Regions from separate parts of the Mumia sp. zg.B53 genome, predicted to be linked through region 3. Evidence: riboswitches for the same ligand, from Rfam matches in the RefSeq annotation. Region 3 holds a riboswitch; each other region holds the start of a gene.

Region 1 (5,804 bases), on a different contig from region 3:
GATGCGTTCGACGATGCGGCGCTCGAGGAGCTGGGCGGCGACCGTCAGCGCGAAGGTCGTCTTGCCGGCTCCCGGGGTCGCGACCGCCAGGAAGTCACGCGGGTTGCGTTCGGCGTAGCGGGAGAGAGCGTCGGCCTGCCACGCGCGCAGCTTGGGAGCGGTGCCCCAGGCTGCGCGGTCGGGATAGGCCGGTGAGAGATGCGCGGCCCCGGACATCAGCGGCGATACACCCGCCAGAGCTTGCGCATGCGTTCGATCTGACCGGGCGTGAAGTGGTGCATGCACCGGTCGTAGGAGTAGTCCATGAAGTTGTGGATCGGATCCTCCCCCGGAGACGGACAGGTGTCGCGTCCCCGTGGGCACTCGAAGCTCGGGATCCGCTCGCGAGGGGTGTCGTGCACGCGGTCGTTCTTTTTGCCGCAGCCGCCCTGGAAGGTGTGGTAGAGCCCGAGCCAGTGCCCGGTCTCGTGCACGGCGGTGTCGCCCTTGTTGTAGCCGCGGAAGCGTCCGCCCGGCATCGAGTCACGGTGGATCACGACACCGTCGGTCGCGAGCTTGCTCTTGGGGCGCTGCGGGAACGTCGCGTAGCCGAGGACCTGCAGGTCGCCCCGCTCGGTCGGCGCCGCGATGTAGAGGTTGAGATCGCGCTTCTTGCCGCGGTGCAGCGCCTTGCGCATCGCCCGGGACTCACGCGAGCCGAGCCCGGCGGTGTACCACGCGCGGTTGACCGTGTAGTCGGTCTTCTTGAGCACGAACCGGAAGCGGGTGCTGCGCGCGTCGCGCCACTGCTTGCCCGCGAAGGCGCGGTTCATCACCTTGATCTGGCGCCGCACCTTGGCGCGGCTGACGGTCTTGCTCGTGGAGGACGGCTTGATGACGTGGGCGTACACACGGATCTTGATCCGCCGGGGGCCATCGCCCTGCGCGCTGCGCCGGTCGCTCGCGGCGCCCACCGCGCCGACGCGACGGGCGAGGTCGCGCTCGTACGCCTCGACCGTCGCGTGCGAGGGCTCGGGCGCCCGCACGACACCGTCGAGACCGTTGAGCGTCCGTGCGCCGAGCGTCTCGTCGGGAGTGCAGTCGGTCGCGGCAGCCGCAGGCCGTGCCGAGGCGGGCGCTGCGGAGGCCGGCAGGACCGCCGAGGCACCCGTCAGCGCCGCGATGCTCGCGACGAGGGCGGTGCCGATGAGCACCGCCCCCAGGGCATACGAGCGCGGCCGCCGCCGCGGCCGATCACTCATCGTCACCGGAGCCGCCTGCCTTCAGGGACTCCCAGATCTCCTTGCACTCCGGGCACACGGGGAAGCGCTGCGGGTCACGGCTCGGCACCCACACCTTGCCGCACAGGGCGACGACGGGCGTGCCCTCGATCATCGCCTCGGTGAGCTTGCCCTTGGGCACGTAGTGCGAGTAGCGCTCGTGATCGCCGTCGTCGAGGCGCGGCTGCGTGCGCACGTCCGACGACGTCTGGGATCCGGGACTGAAGGTGGTCGACACCCCTTCAGTCTATGCCAGAAAGAACCGTCCCCCTAGCCGGTCAGTTGAGCTGGGGATCGTCCGGATAGGTCGAGAGCATTGCGAGATCGCTGCGTTGACGGCGGAGCACCTGACGCCACAACGCCTCGGGATTGGACGAGAGAAGGTCCTCGTCGAACGCGTCCACCACCACCCACGAACCCTCGGCGATCTCCTCCTCCACCTGCCCCGGGCTCCACCCCGCGTACCCGGCGAAGACCCGCATCCCACGCAGCCCCGGCTCGACGCCGTGGGCCGGCAGGTCGAGGTCGATCAGTCCTACGCGGTCGTACATCTCGCGCCAGCCGGTCGGCGGCCGGTCACCCGACCGCAGGACGCCGAGCGCGAGGGCCGAGTCGGGCGAGACGGGACCACCGGAGAAGAGGGCGGTCGGGCTGGACACGAGTGTCGACCACTCCGGCAGGACCTCGGCGACCGTGGCGTCCAGCGGCTGGTTGAGGATCACGCCGAGCGCTCCCCCGGCGTCGTGGTCGAGCACCGCGACGACCGCGCGGAAGAACGGCCCGCCCACGAGCAGCGGAGTGGCCACGAGAAGACGGCCTCGGCACGACCGGTGACGCGGCGAGATGCCGGCGGGTTCCTGGTCGGTCATCGCCCCTCCTCGCTCGGCGCCTCATCGGCTTTCAGCGTACGCCGTGGCGCCCTCTCGCGCGGGTACCCAGGCCGTAGGATGACCGGACCGCGAACCCGACACGAAGGACGAGATGGCCGACACCGCCAACGAGGACGAGCTCACCGTCGACGAGCTCGCGGCACGCGTCGGGATGACCGTGCGCAACGTCCGCGCGTACGCCAGTCGTGGACTGCTCGCACCGCCGCGGCTGGAGGGACGCACCGGCTACTACACGCGCTCCCACGTCAAGCAGCTCCAGCTCGTCCGCAGCCTCCTCGACCGCGGTTACACGCTGCAGGCCGTCGAGAAGGCGCTGCAGGACAAGACCTCCACGACGGCCGACTACGCACTCGACCTGATCACGGTGCTCGACTCGCCGCTGGCCCGCGAGCCCGAGAGCGAGCTCATGTCACGCGACCGGCTCTCGGCGATGGCAGGCATCGACCGCGACACCGACCTCGCCCAGAAGCTCGTGGACCGCGGCCTGGCCACCATCGTCGACGACGACACTCTCGAGGTGAACCGTCCCGAGGTGGTGCGGGCCGGAGCCGCCGCCATCTCGCTCGGCCTGGCCCCGGAGACGGTGCTCGAGCTGCTCCCGGCGCTGTCGGGGCCGTTGCGCACGGTCGCCGACGACCTCGTGGGCCGCGTGCGTCGCGACATCTGGCAGCCGTTCGTCGGCGCCGGCATGCCCGACGACCAGTGGCAGGAGGTCGTGACCTCCATCGCCAACCTGCTGCCGGTCGCCGCGCAGGCGGTCGTCGCGGTGTTCCGCGACGAGCTGGCGCACGCGATCGACGACGCCCTGGGCGAGGAGCTCGCGGCGCTCGGCGACCAGCGACCCGCTCCCGAGGCCTGACGCCGGCGTCTCCACAGACGGCTCCCCCGGAGGCGGAGAACGGCCCCACCCGACGCTGGAGGGAGGGACCCGCCGGGTGGGGCCGAAACCCTGGTGCCGATCGTAGGGGAGCGCGCGCGCCGAACCGAGGCCGCCTGCTGTGACCTTCCTCGCGTCAGCGGGACCGGACCGTCACGCCACCGGCGCCAGCCGGCACGAGCTCGACGAAGACCTTGCCCCGCTCGAGCGTGACCGGCTTGCCCCCGGCAGTCAGCTGGATCGGCGCCGCAGCGCTCTTCTTGCTCCAGCGGGCGTTCAGCATCGTGCCGCCGTTGAGGACGACAGCCCGGCCGCCCCCCTTGAGCACCGTCTCGGGGACGGGATACCCGGCCGGGTCGCGGTAGCCCGCGTCGACCTGTCGGGTGAAGAGCACGAGGACGGTGTCCGGCTTGAAGTCCTTGCCCTTCTGGGCGTGGCCGTTGACCCGGCGGTACGCGCCGCCGGAACCGAGCTGCCACCGCGTCGCGGAGCTGCGGGAGAAGCGGACGTCGAACGACGTCGCCTTCGTCGAGCCGGGCGTCGGGCTCGCGCCGAACGGCAGGTACGGCGGCGGCACGGCGGCCTTCGCGGACCGGTGCTGGTCGGCGTAGGCGGCAAGGTTCAGCAGCCGGTCGTACGGGGCCTTCTTGCCCCGGTCGATGGCGAGCGTGAGGTTGCCGGTGTCCTCGCTGTAGAGCTTCACACCAGCGGCCTTGATCTTGCGGATGGTCACCTTCGCGCCGCCCGAGGCGATCAGCTGCCCACCGGTCGGCTTGACGAGGGCGATGTCGGTGGTCCGGGTCGAGCGGACGTGCCCGACCTTGGTCGGCGTCTGCGAGTAGAAGAACGCCGCCAGCCTCGTCAGACCACCCTCGACCAGCTCCTCGACGACGAGATCAGCCTGCGACAACCCGTACTGCGGGGCTCCGGCGGCGGTGTTCTCGACCTTCACCAGGAAGGCGGGGTGATCGGGCAGACCCTTGGCCGCCGCCTCGCCGGTGAACGGGTTGGCGCGGTTCAGGGTCGCCGCCTTGCGCGCGGCGTCGGCGCTGGTCGGCGTCGGCTTCTCCGGGGTCTTCGGCTCGTCACCACCCGAGCACGCCGCCGCGAGGACGAGTGCGGTCGCGACGAGGGTGGCGCGCAACGCGGTACGGGGCTTCTGGCTCACGTGCATGCTCCCATGGTGGAGCAGGGCCGGTACCTCAGGAGGCACCGGCCCTGCTCTTCGTGGTGGTGTCGCTGTCAGCGCAGACGCATGGTGCCTGCGGACCAGCCGCGGGTCCAGATCCGCTCGACCTTCACGCGGCTGCCGGAGTACGGCGCGTGGAGGATGCGACCCTTCCCCCAGTAGATGCCCACGTGGTACTTGCGGGACCCACCGAAGAAGACGAGGTCGCCCTTGCGGATGTTGCGCTTCTTGATCTTGCGGACGTGCCGGTACTGCGAGTTCGCGGTCCGCGGCAGCTTCATGCCTGCCTTGCGGAACGAGTAGGAGGTGAGGCCGGAGCAGTCGAACGCGCGGGGGCCGGACGCGCCGTAGCGGTACGGGTCACCCTTCTGGCGCGCGGCGACGCGGGAGGCCTTGACGATGCGACCGGCGCGACGCTTCTTGGCGACGACGCGCTTGGCCTTCTTGGTGGCCTTCGCGGCGGCGAGCTTCTGGGCGGTCGCGGTCTTCGCGGCGGCCGTGCTCGTGGACGTGGAGGCGGGGGCTGCGCTGGCCTCGTTGGCGGTCGTGACGACCATCGCGAAGGCAGCGGAGAGAGCGATCGGCAGAGCCATGAGGCGCTGCGTCCGGGGGGTCGCGAGCATGATGAGCGTGGTCCCTTCCACGCCTGCGAAGTGAGCTGTCGGATTAGGGCCGAAGGATGGCCCCGCCCTGTCTTAGGGCTTCACCCCGAGCACGCATGACCCGAAGGACTTCGTGCAGAGTTGGTTCCTCCGCTCCTGCCCGTCGGTGACGGTCGATGATGGGGGCGTGTGCAGGCGGGCAGGATTGGGCGTTTCCCACACACGATGTTCAGTTGTCCGGCAGGACCCGGTCGCGTCCCGGTCATGCCCGTTATGGGGGGTTGTGGGGCCTGTTGTCAGGCCGCGGGCCACCATAGACACGTCGATGGACCCGCTCAAAACACCAGACGTCACCACGGACGAGGTTTGGACGCTCGTCCAGGTCACCTGCCCTGCCGTCGCAGTGATCGAAGAGAGGCTATGTGACCCTTGTCATATTTTGACCGGTCTTGTCCCAGGACCATAACAAAGCTCTGCGCGGATGCAAGGGTCCACCGCACCCGCGGGCGCGCCGGCGACGGTCAGCCGGCGAGCGACCGGACGGCTCGCACCGCGGTGACGACGGCCCCGGCGGCACCCTCGAAGTCCGCCGGCGACGCGGCCGTGAACCGCACCGCCGTACGCGCCACCTCGGGATCGATCCCGAGCGCCAAGAGGACCTCCGAGGGCTCGTCGGAGCCCGCGGCGCACGCCGAGCCGCTGGAGCACGCGATGCCGTGATCCTGCTCCAGCCCCAGGAGCACCGCCTCCCCCGACGTGCCCGGGAAGCAGAACGACGCGTGACCGGGAAGCCGACGGCGCGGATGGCCGGTGAGGAAGGCGCCCGGGGCAGCGGAGAGCACGTCGTGCACGAACGCGTCGCGGGCCGCGGCCAGGGCCTCGACCGGACCTCGCGGACGCGGTCCCCCGGGCGTGGACCCCACCGCCGACGTGATCGCCGCAGCGAGACCGACGGCGGCGGCGACGTTCTCGGTGCCCGACCGAAGT
Region 2 (5,804 bases), on a different contig from region 3:
CCATCCGACCGGAGGAACCGAACCGTATGAACGTCACACCCCTCGAGTGGTGGATCACGATCGGCGTCACCGTCGCCGTGCTCCTGTTCGACGTCGTCGTGATCGCGCGCAGGCCCCACGAGCCGTCGATGAAGGAAGCCGGGGTCGCGCTCACCATCTATGTCGGACTCGCGGTCGCGTTCGGCATCTGGGTGACGGGCTTCCACGGCGGTCAGTACGGCCTGGAGTTCTTCACCGGATGGCTCACCGAGTACAGCCTCTCGGTGGACAACCTGTTCATCTTCATCATCATCATGGCGAGCTTCAAGGTGCCCAGGGTCTATCAGCAAGAGGCGCTGATGATCGGGATCATCCTCGCCCTGATCTTCCGTGGGATCTTCATCGGTCTCGGTGCCGCGGCGATCAACAACTTCAGCTGGGTCTTCTACATCTTCGGTCTCTTCCTCGTCTACACGGCGTACGGACTGGTCAAGAGCTATCGCAACCACGACGACGAGGAGGCCGGTGACAACGCCGTCGTGCGGTTCGCCGAGCGGCACTTCAGCGTCGCCGACGAGTTCCACGGCATGAAGATGACCGTGCACATCGACGGCAAGCGGTTCCTGACGCCGATGTTCCTCGTGATCCTGGCCCTGGGCACCACCGACCTGCTGTTCGCTCTGGACTCGATCCCGGCGATCTACGGCATCACCAAGGAGCCGTACCTCGTCCTGACGGCGAACATCTTCGCGCTCATGGGTCTGCGCCAGCTCTACTTCCTGCTGGGCGGGCTGCTCCAGCGTCTGGTGTACCTGTCGCTCGGCCTGTCCGTGATCCTCGCCTTCATCGGCGTCAAGCTCGTCCTCCACGCGTTGCACACCAACGAGCTCCCGTTCATCAACAACGGCGAGCACCTCGACGTGCCGGAGATCCCGACGCTGATGAGCCTCGCGGTGATCATCGTGGTCCTGGCCCTGACCGCGGCCGCCAGCCTGTGGAAGACCCGCCACCAGCCGCAGCCCAAGCGGCCCGACGAGCGCGAGGACGTCCCGCCGCGCTGATCGTCGTCCGCCCGGGGTCCGCCAGTCCGCTATAGGTGGCTTGCGGACCGCCTGGGCTTGTTGTCCGGATTATGTGGGTTAGTCTGACTGAGGTCTTGCTCGACGCCGAATCCTGTCCGCGGGCGAGACCTACCCCGGAGGGTCGGTCAACGGGGGCCGGCGAACCACGAACATGACGGACAGGAGTGGGGAACCCAATTCCGGAGCCACGGCTCCTTGGGGTGAAGCCCGGTCGCGGACTCGTCCGTGATCGGCAGGGCACCTTCGGCCCGAACCCGACAGCTAACCCCACAGGCGTTGTGAAGGAACACATGAACAACGCCCTTCACGTCGCCAAGCGCGGCGTCGCCACCACGCTCGCCCTCATGGGTCTGGTCGCCGGTCTGCTGGTCTTCACCAGCACGCCCGCCAGTGCGGCCAAGGACCGGACCTGGGAGCGCCTCGCCAAGTGCGAGGCGGGAGGTCGGTGGCACATCAACACCGGAAACGGCTACCACGGTGGTCTGCAGTTCAACCCAGGAACCTGGCGGTCGTACGGCGGCAAGAAGTATGCGTCGACCGCCTACAAGGCCAAGCGCCGCGAGCAGATCGCGGTCGCGGAGAAGGTCCTCAGGCGGCAAGGGTGGGGCGCATGGCCAGGCTGCACCCGCAAGCTCGGCCTGACGACCAAGCACAAGCGTGAGAAGTGGCAGGGTTTCGCCAAGAGCGACCGTGTCGCCAAGAAGGGCGCCATCGGATACTTCCCGCGCTGGTGGCGCAAGAAGTTCTGGTGAGCCACCCGCCTCACCGCGGACCCCGTCGGGCTCAGTCGAGCTCGGCGGGGTCCTTCACGTAGGTGCGCTCGGCGTAGAACGCGCGGTTGATGATCCAGGTGATCACCCACAGCACCACTCCCAGGCCCAGCAGCAGTCCCGCAACTTCGTACTGCTCGGTGTCACGACCCGACAGTGGCGTCACGAGATAGAGCGAGACGACGGCGGCGACCACCGGGATGACGGTCGGCGCGACGAAGTGGCGGGTGTCGACGCGGTCGCGGCGCAGCACCAGCACCGCGACGTTGACGATCGTGAAGACCGCGAGCAGGAGGAGTGCGGTGGTGCCGCCGAGGGTGGCGACGGCGTCCTCGCTCGCGTTGAACACGTAGGTGATGAGCCCCAGGGCGAGGAGGGTCGTGAAGAGGATCGCGACCCATGGCGTCTGCCGCCGGCGACCGACGTGGGCCAGCGCCGGTGGCAGCACGTGCTGCCTGGCCATGCCGTAGAGGAGCCGGCTGGCCATGAGCATGTTGATGAGCGCCGTGTTGGCGACGGCGAACATCGTGATGAACGGATAGATCTCGTCGATCGGGAGGTTGGGGGCGCCGAGCTCGACGACGGTGAGCAGGGGCGTCTCCGTCGCGGCGAGCCGGCCGATCGGGACGAGCGCAACGGCGGTGATCGAGACGAGAACGTAGATGAGTCCCGTGATCGACAACCCGGTCAGCATGATCCGCGGGAAGGTCGAGACGGGGTCTTTCGTCTCCTCCGCCATGTTGACCGAGTCCTCGAAGCCCACCATCGCGAAGAACGCCAGCGACGTCGCCGTGGTGACAGCGAGGAAGACGTTCTTGTCCTCGGGCGTGTCGAACGCGACGACGCGGGAGAAGTCGGCGTTTCCCTCGACGACCGCCCAGATGCCGACGAGGAGGACCAGCAGGAGCCCGGAGAGCTCGACCACGGTGAGGACGACGTTGGTGATGATCCCGTGGGCGACCCCACGGAGGTTGACCAGTGCGAGCGCGACCATGAACAGCAGGGCCACGATCAGGATGCCGCTGCTGTCCAGGTCGAGCCCGAAGCCCTGGTCGAGGCTGCGCGCGAAGACACGCGACGCGGTCGAGGCCGACGTGATCCCGGACGAGAGCACCGCGAACGCCACGAGGAACGTGAGGAAGTGGATCCCGAACGCCTTGTGGGTGTAGAGCGCCGCACCGGCGGCCTGGGGATACTTCGTCACGAGCTCGAGGTACGAGAACGCGGTCAGGGTCGCGATGGCGAAGGCGATGAGGAAGGGCAGCCACGCCGCGCCGCCGACCTCGGCCGCCACCTGCCCGGTGAGCGCATAGACGCCGGTGCCGAGGATGTCACCGACGATGAACAGCAAGAGGAGCCTGGGGGTGAGGAAGCGCCTGAGCTCCGTCGGCCGGCCCTCCTCTTGATCGGACGACGTGGACCCGGGCCCGGTGTCGCTCATGACACTCCTCCTCGTACGCCGGCAGCGCGTGGGTTTACTGTCGTGCGCCGTGGCGTCGGCCGCAACCCCCCACGCACAGAGAGTGGTTCGAACACGTGTTCGAACAAGGCGTATCCTGTCCGACGTGGGCGCGAACAGGCGATACGGCCAGGAGGAGCGTGCCGTCGCCCCGCCTCGTGAGGGGGGCGGAGTGAGGCACGTCTGGGTCTCGCTGAGCCGGTACGAGTCCGACGCCTACCCCGGTCTGGTGATCGAGTGGCGTCGCGAGTCGCAGGGCTGGGTTGCCCGAGTCGCGTTCGTCCCGGGCAAGGAGGGGGAGGGGACGTTGGTGGAGCAGTGGGTGTCCGCCAGCCGCCTGCGCCCCGCCGGTCCTCGACCGTCCGCCGGGTGACCGGTAGGGCTCAGCCGAGCTCCACCCGCCCCGCCGCAGCCACCAGTGCGTCCACCACGGCGGAGACGGCCAGGCCGGGCTCGCGCCGGTTCTGCCGGTGCCGGGCGATCACGCGACGCGAGCCCAGTCCCGGGAGCGCGACCACCTCGACGCCGGCGGGAAGGTCCTGGTGGAGCGCGAGCGCCGCCACCATGGCCACGCCCTCCCCGGCGGCCACCAGGGCGTACGCCGTCTCGAAGCTCGTGAACTGGTGGACCATCGTCAGCTGCCCTCCCAGCGTGCGCGCCAGGCGCTGCAGTGCTCGTGCCGCGGCCGTCTGAGGCTCGGCTCCGAGCCATCGGGCGTCCGCGAGGTCGGCGGCCTGGGTCGGCGTGGCGAACGAGGAGGGGATGACGGCGCGCCACGGCTCGTCGAGGAGGATCACGTCGTGAGTCCCGCGCGGCGCCGGTGAGACGGCCTCCTCGTCCTGCTCGACCAGCACGAGGTCGAGCTCGCCGGCCCGGAGCAGGCGGAGGGCGTCGTCCGGCTCGTGCTCCTCGACGGTGACCTCGATGCCGGGATAGGTCTCGCGGACCTGCCCGAGGGACGGGCCGACGATCGCCTGGATGGACGTCTGGAACGCCCCGAGCGCGACGCGCCCGGAGACGTCGCCGCTCAGGGTCGCGAGCGACTTGCGGGCTTCGACCAGCTCCGCCTCGATGCGTTCCGCGGTCTCGGCGAGGACGCGGCCGGCGGGGGTCAGCGTGACGCCGCGTGGACCGCGGTCCAGGACGTCCAGACCCTCCTCGGACTCGAGCCGTGCGATCTGCTGCGACACCGCCGACGGTGTGACGTTCAACTCGTCGGCGGCCGCCAGGATGCCGCCGGAGCGGTGGACGGCGAGGAGAACCGCGAGACGGCGGGGATCGATGGAGGCCATTTAGCAATACTAAACGGCTCATCAAGGATAGGTCGATTGTGCTTAACCCTTGCGCGACGCACACTGAGGGGGTCGCCGCAGTGAGACATCCGGTCGCCGACATCCCCTCATCCACGCACGATCTCTCGGAGCCGCACATGTTCTCCCTCGCCGACTTTGTCACCGCCCTCGGGTGGTTCGGCGCAGTCGCGGGCGCTGCCGCGTACCTTCTCGTCAGCCGCGGTCGCTGGAGCGCCGCCTCGGCGCGCTACCAGTCCGCCAACCTCCTCGGCGCCGGCCTGATGGGGGCGGTCGCGGCGTTCAACGGGATCTGGCCCTCCGCCGCGGCGAACCTCATCTGGGTCGTGATCGGCGGTCAGGCCCTGTGGGTGATCTTCACGAAGAAGCAGGCGACGCTGCAGCCTGCCGCCACCGCGGAGGTCAGCCCTGTCGCGGCTCCGGTCGTCACCGCCGCACCCGCGTACGAGCAGCACGTCCTCGACGAGGTCTGGGACGAGCGCGACCCGACGCTGCAGATGAGCGTCGACGAGCTGACGGTCCTCACCTCGCGGCGCATGCCCGTCGCCGCCTGACCGCTCACCAGCCGCGGCCGCGCCAGTGCAGCCAGAGATGCGACGACGACACCGACTCCTTCTCCGTGGACCACTACCCGCACCCGCTGTCCCAGTACCCGCAGTACGCGGAAGACCCCGGCAACCTGGCCCCCGCCCACCTGCATCGCAACCAGTCGGCAGGCATCAAGAACCCCGCCCCCGACATGGGCGACCCGTCCGAGAACTGGTGAGGTCGAACGCCCTCATCTGCCGATGCCTGGATGTGTCCAGGTGTGCCGATACGGTCGCGCCATGCGCGACGAACGGATAGTGATCGGCAACGCCGACGCGGCACTTGACCAGCGGCTCAACGACGAACTGACCCGGTTCAACGTTGCCGCGACCCCTGGCGTTACTCCGCCTGAGGAACTCACTGTCAAAGCGGAGCACGAAGGTGAGTTGATCGCCGGAGTCTCGGGTTGGACTTGGGGACAGGCGGCTGGCATCGGGATGACCTGGGTTCGCGAGGACCGGCGTGGAACCGGTCTCGGCGCCACGCTGATGGAAGCGTTCGAGAGTCAGGCTGCGGATAAGGGCTGCACGCACGTGTTCGTCACCTCCTTCACGTTCCAAGCACCTGCGTTCTACAAGGGCCTGGGGTACGAGGAAATCTTTCGCTGGGAATGGGT
Region 3 (5,804 bases):
GCGTGCGGGTCTCGCTGGAGGTGAAGTAGGAGCGGACCCGCGCACGGAGGTCCTTGGAGGTCCCGACGTACAGGACGTTCTCGTGACGGTCGCGGAAGAGGTAGACGCCGGGGAGGTGGGGGAGGTGGTCGGCGAGCCGGCTCTTCTTGCGCTGGGCGGGACTGACCCGGGAGCTGAAGGTGGCGAGCTCCTCCATCGTCGACACCCCCATGGTGCCCAGGCGCTCGAGGAGCGCGTGGAGGACGTCGACCGTCGCGCGGGCGTCGGCGAGGGCGCGGTGGTTGGGGGTGGTGGCGGCGTGGAAGTGGCGCGCGAGCGTGCTCAGCTTGCAGTTGGGGACCTCGTCGCGCAGCAGGACGCGACGGGCGATGCGGGCGGTGTCGAGCGTCTCGAAGCCGGGCCAGGCCAGCCCGAGGTGCTGGGTGAAGTGCTTGAGGAAGCCGACGTCGAAGGGAGCGTTGTGCGCGACGAGCACGGTGCCCCGGGCGAACTCCAGGAACGACGGCAGCGCCTCGCCGATCCTCGGGGCGGCCACGACCATCGCGTCGGTGATGCCGGTGAGGACCGTGATGAACGTCGGGATCGGACCCTCGGGGTCGACGAGGGTCTGGAACTCACCCAGGACCTCTCCGCCGCGGACCTTGACCGCACCGATCTCGGTGATCATGGAGCCGGCGGCCGCCGAGCCGCCCGTCGTCTCGAGGTCGACGACGCAGAACGTGATGCCCGACAGGTCTCGACCCAGCTCGTCGAGAGTCCCTTGGACCGCGGTGCCCTCGACCGCGGTGCCCTCGACCGCGGGAACCGGGACGGTCGGCGGGGGAGCGGTTTCGGGGGCGAGGGTCATGGGAACGACGGTAGGTGCGTCCGCTGACATGTCCGGCCGTCGGGGCGTACGGCGTGTCGCACGACGGGTTTGTGTCAGAGCGGCTGCGTAGCGTCCAGGGCATGGACGAATCCCGCGTGCTCCATCAGCAGCCGGGCCCGGCGACGGGTCACGGCGAGCTTCTGACCATCGACTGCGGTCGCTGCCTCGCCCGGCCCCAGGCATGCGGCGACTGCGTGGTGACCGCGCTGCTCGGTGCCCCCGACGAGGGCGTCAGCATCGACGCCGACGAGGGTGCCGCGCTCCAGGCGCTGAGCGCCGCCGGCCTCGTGTCTCCGCTCCGCCTCGTGACCCAGACCGACAGCGAGACCATCGACGACGTGTGAGCTTTCTCACCCAACCACCGCCGCCCGCGAGAGAGATCTGACTTTCCCACTGCTTCACGTTGATTCCCCACCCCGTTGGCGCATAGGGTGAGGCTCGCGTGTCTGAGGAGTTCTCTACCCCGGAGGGCGCAGGCACGCCGCCTAGTTCGGCCGAGATCCCCCGATCGACGCTGGAGCCGGGGACCCACGTTCCTGGGGTGAATCCGTCCGCTCGGACGGTAGGGCACGTTCTTGGCCCGAACCCGTCAGCTCACCCGGTAGGCGTCGAGAACGTGAAGGAGCCGCCGAGTGCGGAACGGCCGAAAGCTGTCGATGAGGGCAGCAGTCGCCGCCGGGTCCGGGTTGGTCCTCGCTGCCACGCTCACCGCGTCCCCCAGCGCAGCAGACCCCCAGACGCCGAGCCTGTCCGAGGCCCAGCGCAAGGTCGCCGAGCTCAGCCACGAGGCCGAGCAGGCCAACGAGCGCTTCCTCGAGCTCCGGACCGAGGTCGACGGAGCCAAGAAGCAGATCAAGAAGCTCCGGACCGACGTCAAGGCGCAGCAGGCTGAGGTCGAGGACGTCCGCAACGCCCTCGCCAAGACCGTCACCGAGCGGTTGTCGAGCTCCCCGATGGGCCCGACCACCCAGCTGCTCGCGAGCGACGATGTCGACGAGTTCCTGGAGGGCCTGACGGCGCTCCAGTCCTACAACAGCACCCAGGCCGACCGGCTGGCCGCCTTCGAGCGCGAGGCCGGAGAGCTCAAGGTCCGCCGTGAGCAGCTCTCCTCCAAGCTCGAGATCATCTCGGAGTCGCAGAAGGAGATGACCAAGCAGAAGGCCAAGCTCGACGATCGCGTCACCAAGGCCGAGGCTCTCGTCGCGAGCCTGACTCCTGCTGAGCGCGAAGAGGTCTACGACAACGACCACGGTGGTCCGAGCCGCAGCGAAGACCGTCCGTCGACCAGCGCCCCGAAGGTGAACGCGTCCGGGCGGGCCAAGAAGGCGATCGACTTCGCGATGGCGCAGCTGGGCGAGCCCTACTCCTACGGTTCTGCGGGCCCCGGCAGCTGGGACTGCTCGGGCCTGACGATGAAGGCGTTCGGCGCGGCCGGCGTGTCGCTCCCGCATTCGTCCTCCGCGCAGTCCGGGATGGGCTCCTCGGTGTCGCGGTCGTCGATGAGCCCGGGCGACCTGGTGTTCTACTACAGCCCGGTCAGCCACGTCGGCATCTACATCGGCAACGGCAAGCTGATCCACGCCCCGCGTCCCGGGCGCAGCGTCGAGATCGTCTCGGTGGACGTCATGCCGGTCAGCGGAGTGCGTCGCGTCGGCTGACCGCCTCCGCTCCGTACGAAGAGCCACGACCCGTCTCGGGTCGTGGCTCTTCTGCGTACGACGTGCGGCCACCCCTGGGCAGCAGCTCCGAACCCTCACGGACGACAGCAGCCCCCAGCGCGTGTGCGCCGGGGGCTGCTGTCTGCGTGGGGTTGGGGCCTAGCCGTACAGGGCCTCGACGTCGTCGCGGTGCTCACGCATCACGACGTTGCGCTTGAGCTTGAGGGTCGGTGTGATCTGGCCGCCCTCCTCGGTCCAGTCCTTGGCGAGGACCCGGAACTTGCGGATCGCCTCCGCTCGGGACACGTGGGAGTTGGCCTCGTCCACCGCGGTCTGCACGGCCGCCAGCACGTCGGGATCGTCAGCGAGCTGCTCGATCGGCGTATCAGCCGGCTTGCCGTGGTTCTCGAGCCACGAGCCGATCGACTCCTGGTCGAGCGTGATGAGTGCGCCGACGAAGGGCTTGCCTTCGCCCACGACCACCGCCTGGCTCACCAGGACGTGCGCCCGGATGCGGTCCTCGAGGACCGCGGGCACGACGTTCTTGCCGCCGGCGGTGACGATGATCTCCTTCTTGCGGCCCGTGATGGAGATGAAGCCGTCGGAGTCGATCTCACCGATGTCACCGGTGTGGAACCAGCCGTCCTCGTCGAACGCGGCCGCCGTCGCCTCCGGCGCGTTCCAGTAACCCCGGAACACCTGTCCGCCGCGGAACAGCAGCTCGCCGTCATCGGCGACCCGGACCTCGGTGCCCGGCAGAGGGCGCCCGACGGTGCCGATCTTGGAGTCGCCGGCGAGGTTCGCCGCGAGCGCGGCCGTGGTCTCGGTGAGGCCGTACCCCTCGATCACCGGGATGCCGATGCCCGAGAAGAAGTGCGCGAGCCGCTCGCCCAGCGGAGCGCCGCCGGAGATCGCGTGCTCGACGTGCCCGCCCATGGCGTCGCGAAGCTTGGCGTAGACCAGCCGGTCGAACAGCGTGTGCTTCGCCTTGAGGACCGGGCCGATGCGCTTGCCGCTCTCGCGCGCCCGGCTGTAGGCGATCGCCGTCGAGGTCGCGACGTCGAAGATCTTGCCCTTGCCGGACGCGTGGGCGTTCTGGCTGGCGCCGTTGTAGATCTTCTCGAACACGCGTGGGACGGCCAGGAGGAACGTCGGCTTGATCTCCGCCAGCTCGGGGAGGAGGTTCTTGACGTCCGGGGAGTGCGAGAGCTTCGCGCCTGCCCGGATGGAGCCGACCTCGACGATGCGGGCGAAGACGTGCGCCAGCGGCAGGAAGAGCAGCGTCACGGAGTTGTCGTGGAACAGCTCAGGAAGCACGTCGATGACGTCGCCGAGCTCGAACATGAAGTTGGCGTGCGTGATCTCTGCGCCCTTGGGGCGTCCGGTCGTGCCGGAGGTGTAGATGATCGTGGCGAGGTCCGACGGAGCCACGGCGTCACGACGGGCGGCAAGGTCGGCGTCGGAGATGACGGCACCCGACGCGGCGAGAGTGTCCAGACCGGAGTCGATGACCCACACGTTCTTGAGGTCGGTGAGATCGGTGCCGGACGCCGCGACCCGCTCCGCGTGCTCCTCGTTCTCCACGACGCAGCCCACCGCGGCGGAGTCGGACAGGATCCACGAGATCTGCTCGACCGACGAGGACTCGTAGATGGGGACGGAGACGGCACCGATCCACCACAGCGCGTAGTCGACCTGCGTCCACTCGTAGCGCGTGCGGGAAAGGAGACCGACACGATCTCCCGGCGCGACTCCGGCGGCGACGAACCCCTTGGCGAGGGAGACGACCTCGTCGCGGAACTGCGCGATGGTGACGTCGGTCCAGGCGCCGGAGACCCTGCGCTGGAAGGCGACCCGGTCAGGGTCCTCGTCAACCCGCACCAGGATGTCGTTGGTGATGCTGCCCGTCTCTGGGACCTGGTACGTGGCTGGGGTCGCGTAGGTACGCACTCTGCCTCCGATCGAGTGATCTGGGTACGCCGACACGACGTACTCCCCCTGGGGCAGGTTACATTCACCACTCGGAGCACCTGCGAAGGAGACCTCGATGCCGGCGGTGGACGTGATCGACCAGACGTACGCGCCCGTGCCGCAGCGCCAGTTGCGCGAGGTTCTCTGCGCGGAGTCCGGCTGGTCCGAGGTGCTGCCCGGCCTGGAGCTGCGGTGCTTCGAGGACCGGGGCGACCGCGGCAAGCGGTGGAGCGTGAGCGGCACGCTCGACGGGACGGCCGAGGTGTGGCTGGAGCAGGCGCCCGAGGGGACGATCGTGCACCTGTTCCTGCAGGCGGACCCGAGCGCGCCGGGGATGTCGACGCAGGGCGCCCGGCGGATGGAGCGCGACGTACGGGAGCGCTTGAAGCGATGGGTGACCCAGGTCCGGGACACTCTCGACGTCGGACGGCCCGTCGGGGAGCCGCCCGCCACAGCGCAGCGCGGGGCTGCCCCGACCGAGGACGTCCGGGATGCGCGATAGGGTCGGCCGCAGCACCGACGACCAGGAGGGCTCTGGATGACTGACCAGACGACCAGCGACATCGTGGTCGACGCCGATCCCGGCGTCATCATGGCGGTCATCGCCGACTTCGCGTCGTACCCCTCGTGGGCGACGGGGGTGAAAGAGGCGCGGGTCGTGGAGCTCGACGAGTTCCGGGCACGCCCCACCGAGGTGCAGTTCGTCCTCGACGCCACGCCGATCCGCGACACCTACACCCTCGGCTACACCTGGGACGGCGACCGTGAGGTCGACTGGCGAGTCACCGAGCCGGGGTCCATGGTCACGGGCATGGACGGGGCCTACGTCCTCGAACCCCTCGAGGACGGGCGGACCCGCGTCACCTACCGTCTCGCTGTCGAGGTCTCCATCCCGCTGCTGGGGATGCTCCGTCGCAAGGCGGAGAAGGTCATCATCGAGACAGCTCTCAAGGGCCTCAAGAAGCGCGTCGAGTCATCCGAGGTGTGACCGGGACGACGTGGCGAGGCGCGCGTCTCGATAGGATCTGACGACCGCGCTCGCACGTCCCCAGGTTCTCTGCACGAGGAGAGGCATGACCGAACACACCGGCGACGACCATGTCGGCACCCTCGCGCAGGAGGCCCTCAAGCTCGCTCGCGTGCTCGCCGACCAGGCGTCGCAGGGCCGGCGAGGAGCCGACGACACCTCGTCGGCCGAGCATCGTCCCGAGACCTGCGACTCCTGCCCCCTGTGCCAGCTCATGACAGTCGTGCGTCACGCGCGCCCCGAGGTGGCCGACCACCTGACGTCGGCCCTGGCCTCGCTC

What was found. Region 3 has a riboswitch for cyclic di-AMP ahead of KV102_RS19670 (NlpC/P60 family protein). Riboswitches for the same ligand answer to the same signal wherever they lie in the genome.
Region 1: linked by a shared signal. The riboswitch ahead of KV102_RS14275 (C40 family peptidase) and the one ahead of KV102_RS19670 (NlpC/P60 family protein) in region 3 are both predicted to bind cyclic di-AMP.
Region 2: linked by a shared signal. The riboswitch ahead of KV102_RS19375 (transglycosylase family protein) and the one ahead of KV102_RS19670 (NlpC/P60 family protein) in region 3 are both predicted to bind cyclic di-AMP.

Annotation. Positions count from the first base shown of each region.
Region 1 covers NZ_JAHWCK010000004.1:26,997-32,800, reverse strand. Annotated here, with positions in the region: gene KV102_RS14305 (DEAD/DEAH box helicase) at 1-216, opposite strand, end outside; gene KV102_RS14300 (zinc metalloprotease) at 216-1,241, opposite strand; gene KV102_RS14295 (DUF3039 domain-containing protein) at 1,234-1,497, opposite strand; gene KV102_RS14290 (YqgE/AlgH family protein) at 1,538-2,128, opposite strand; gene KV102_RS14285 (MerR family transcriptional regulator) at 2,241-3,008, shown strand; gene KV102_RS14280 (DUF3048 domain-containing protein) at 3,163-4,200, opposite strand; gene KV102_RS14275 (C40 family peptidase) at 4,269-4,859, opposite strand; cyclic di-AMP (ydaO/yuaA leader) riboswitch at 4,844-4,999, opposite strand; gene KV102_RS14270 (cysteine desulfurase family protein) at 5,339-5,804, opposite strand, start outside.
Region 2 covers NZ_JAHWCK010000001.1:170,798-176,601, forward strand. Annotated here, with positions in the region: gene KV102_RS00780 (TerC family protein) at 27-1,040, shown strand; cyclic di-AMP (ydaO/yuaA leader) riboswitch at 1,188-1,351, shown strand; gene KV102_RS19375 (transglycosylase family protein) at 1,352-1,813, shown strand; gene KV102_RS00790 (APC family permease) at 1,845-3,272, opposite strand; gene KV102_RS00795 (hypothetical protein) at 3,463-3,663, shown strand; gene KV102_RS00800 (LysR family transcriptional regulator) at 3,674-4,582, opposite strand; gene KV102_RS00805 (hypothetical protein) at 4,720-5,154, shown strand; gene KV102_RS00810 (hypothetical protein) at 5,220-5,366, shown strand; gene KV102_RS00815 (GNAT family N-acetyltransferase) at 5,428-5,804, shown strand, end outside.
Region 3 covers NZ_JAHWCK010000006.1:26,157-31,960, forward strand. Annotated here, with positions in the region: gene KV102_RS17275 (DEDD exonuclease domain-containing protein) at 1-847, opposite strand, end outside; gene KV102_RS17280 (hypothetical protein) at 949-1,212, shown strand; cyclic di-AMP (ydaO/yuaA leader) riboswitch at 1,351-1,492, shown strand; gene KV102_RS19670 (NlpC/P60 family protein) at 1,501-2,526, shown strand; gene KV102_RS17290 (long-chain fatty acid--CoA ligase) at 2,686-4,476, opposite strand; gene KV102_RS17295 (hypothetical protein) at 4,574-4,999, shown strand; gene KV102_RS17300 (SRPBCC family protein) at 5,036-5,485, shown strand; gene KV102_RS17305 (hypothetical protein) at 5,571-5,804, shown strand, end outside.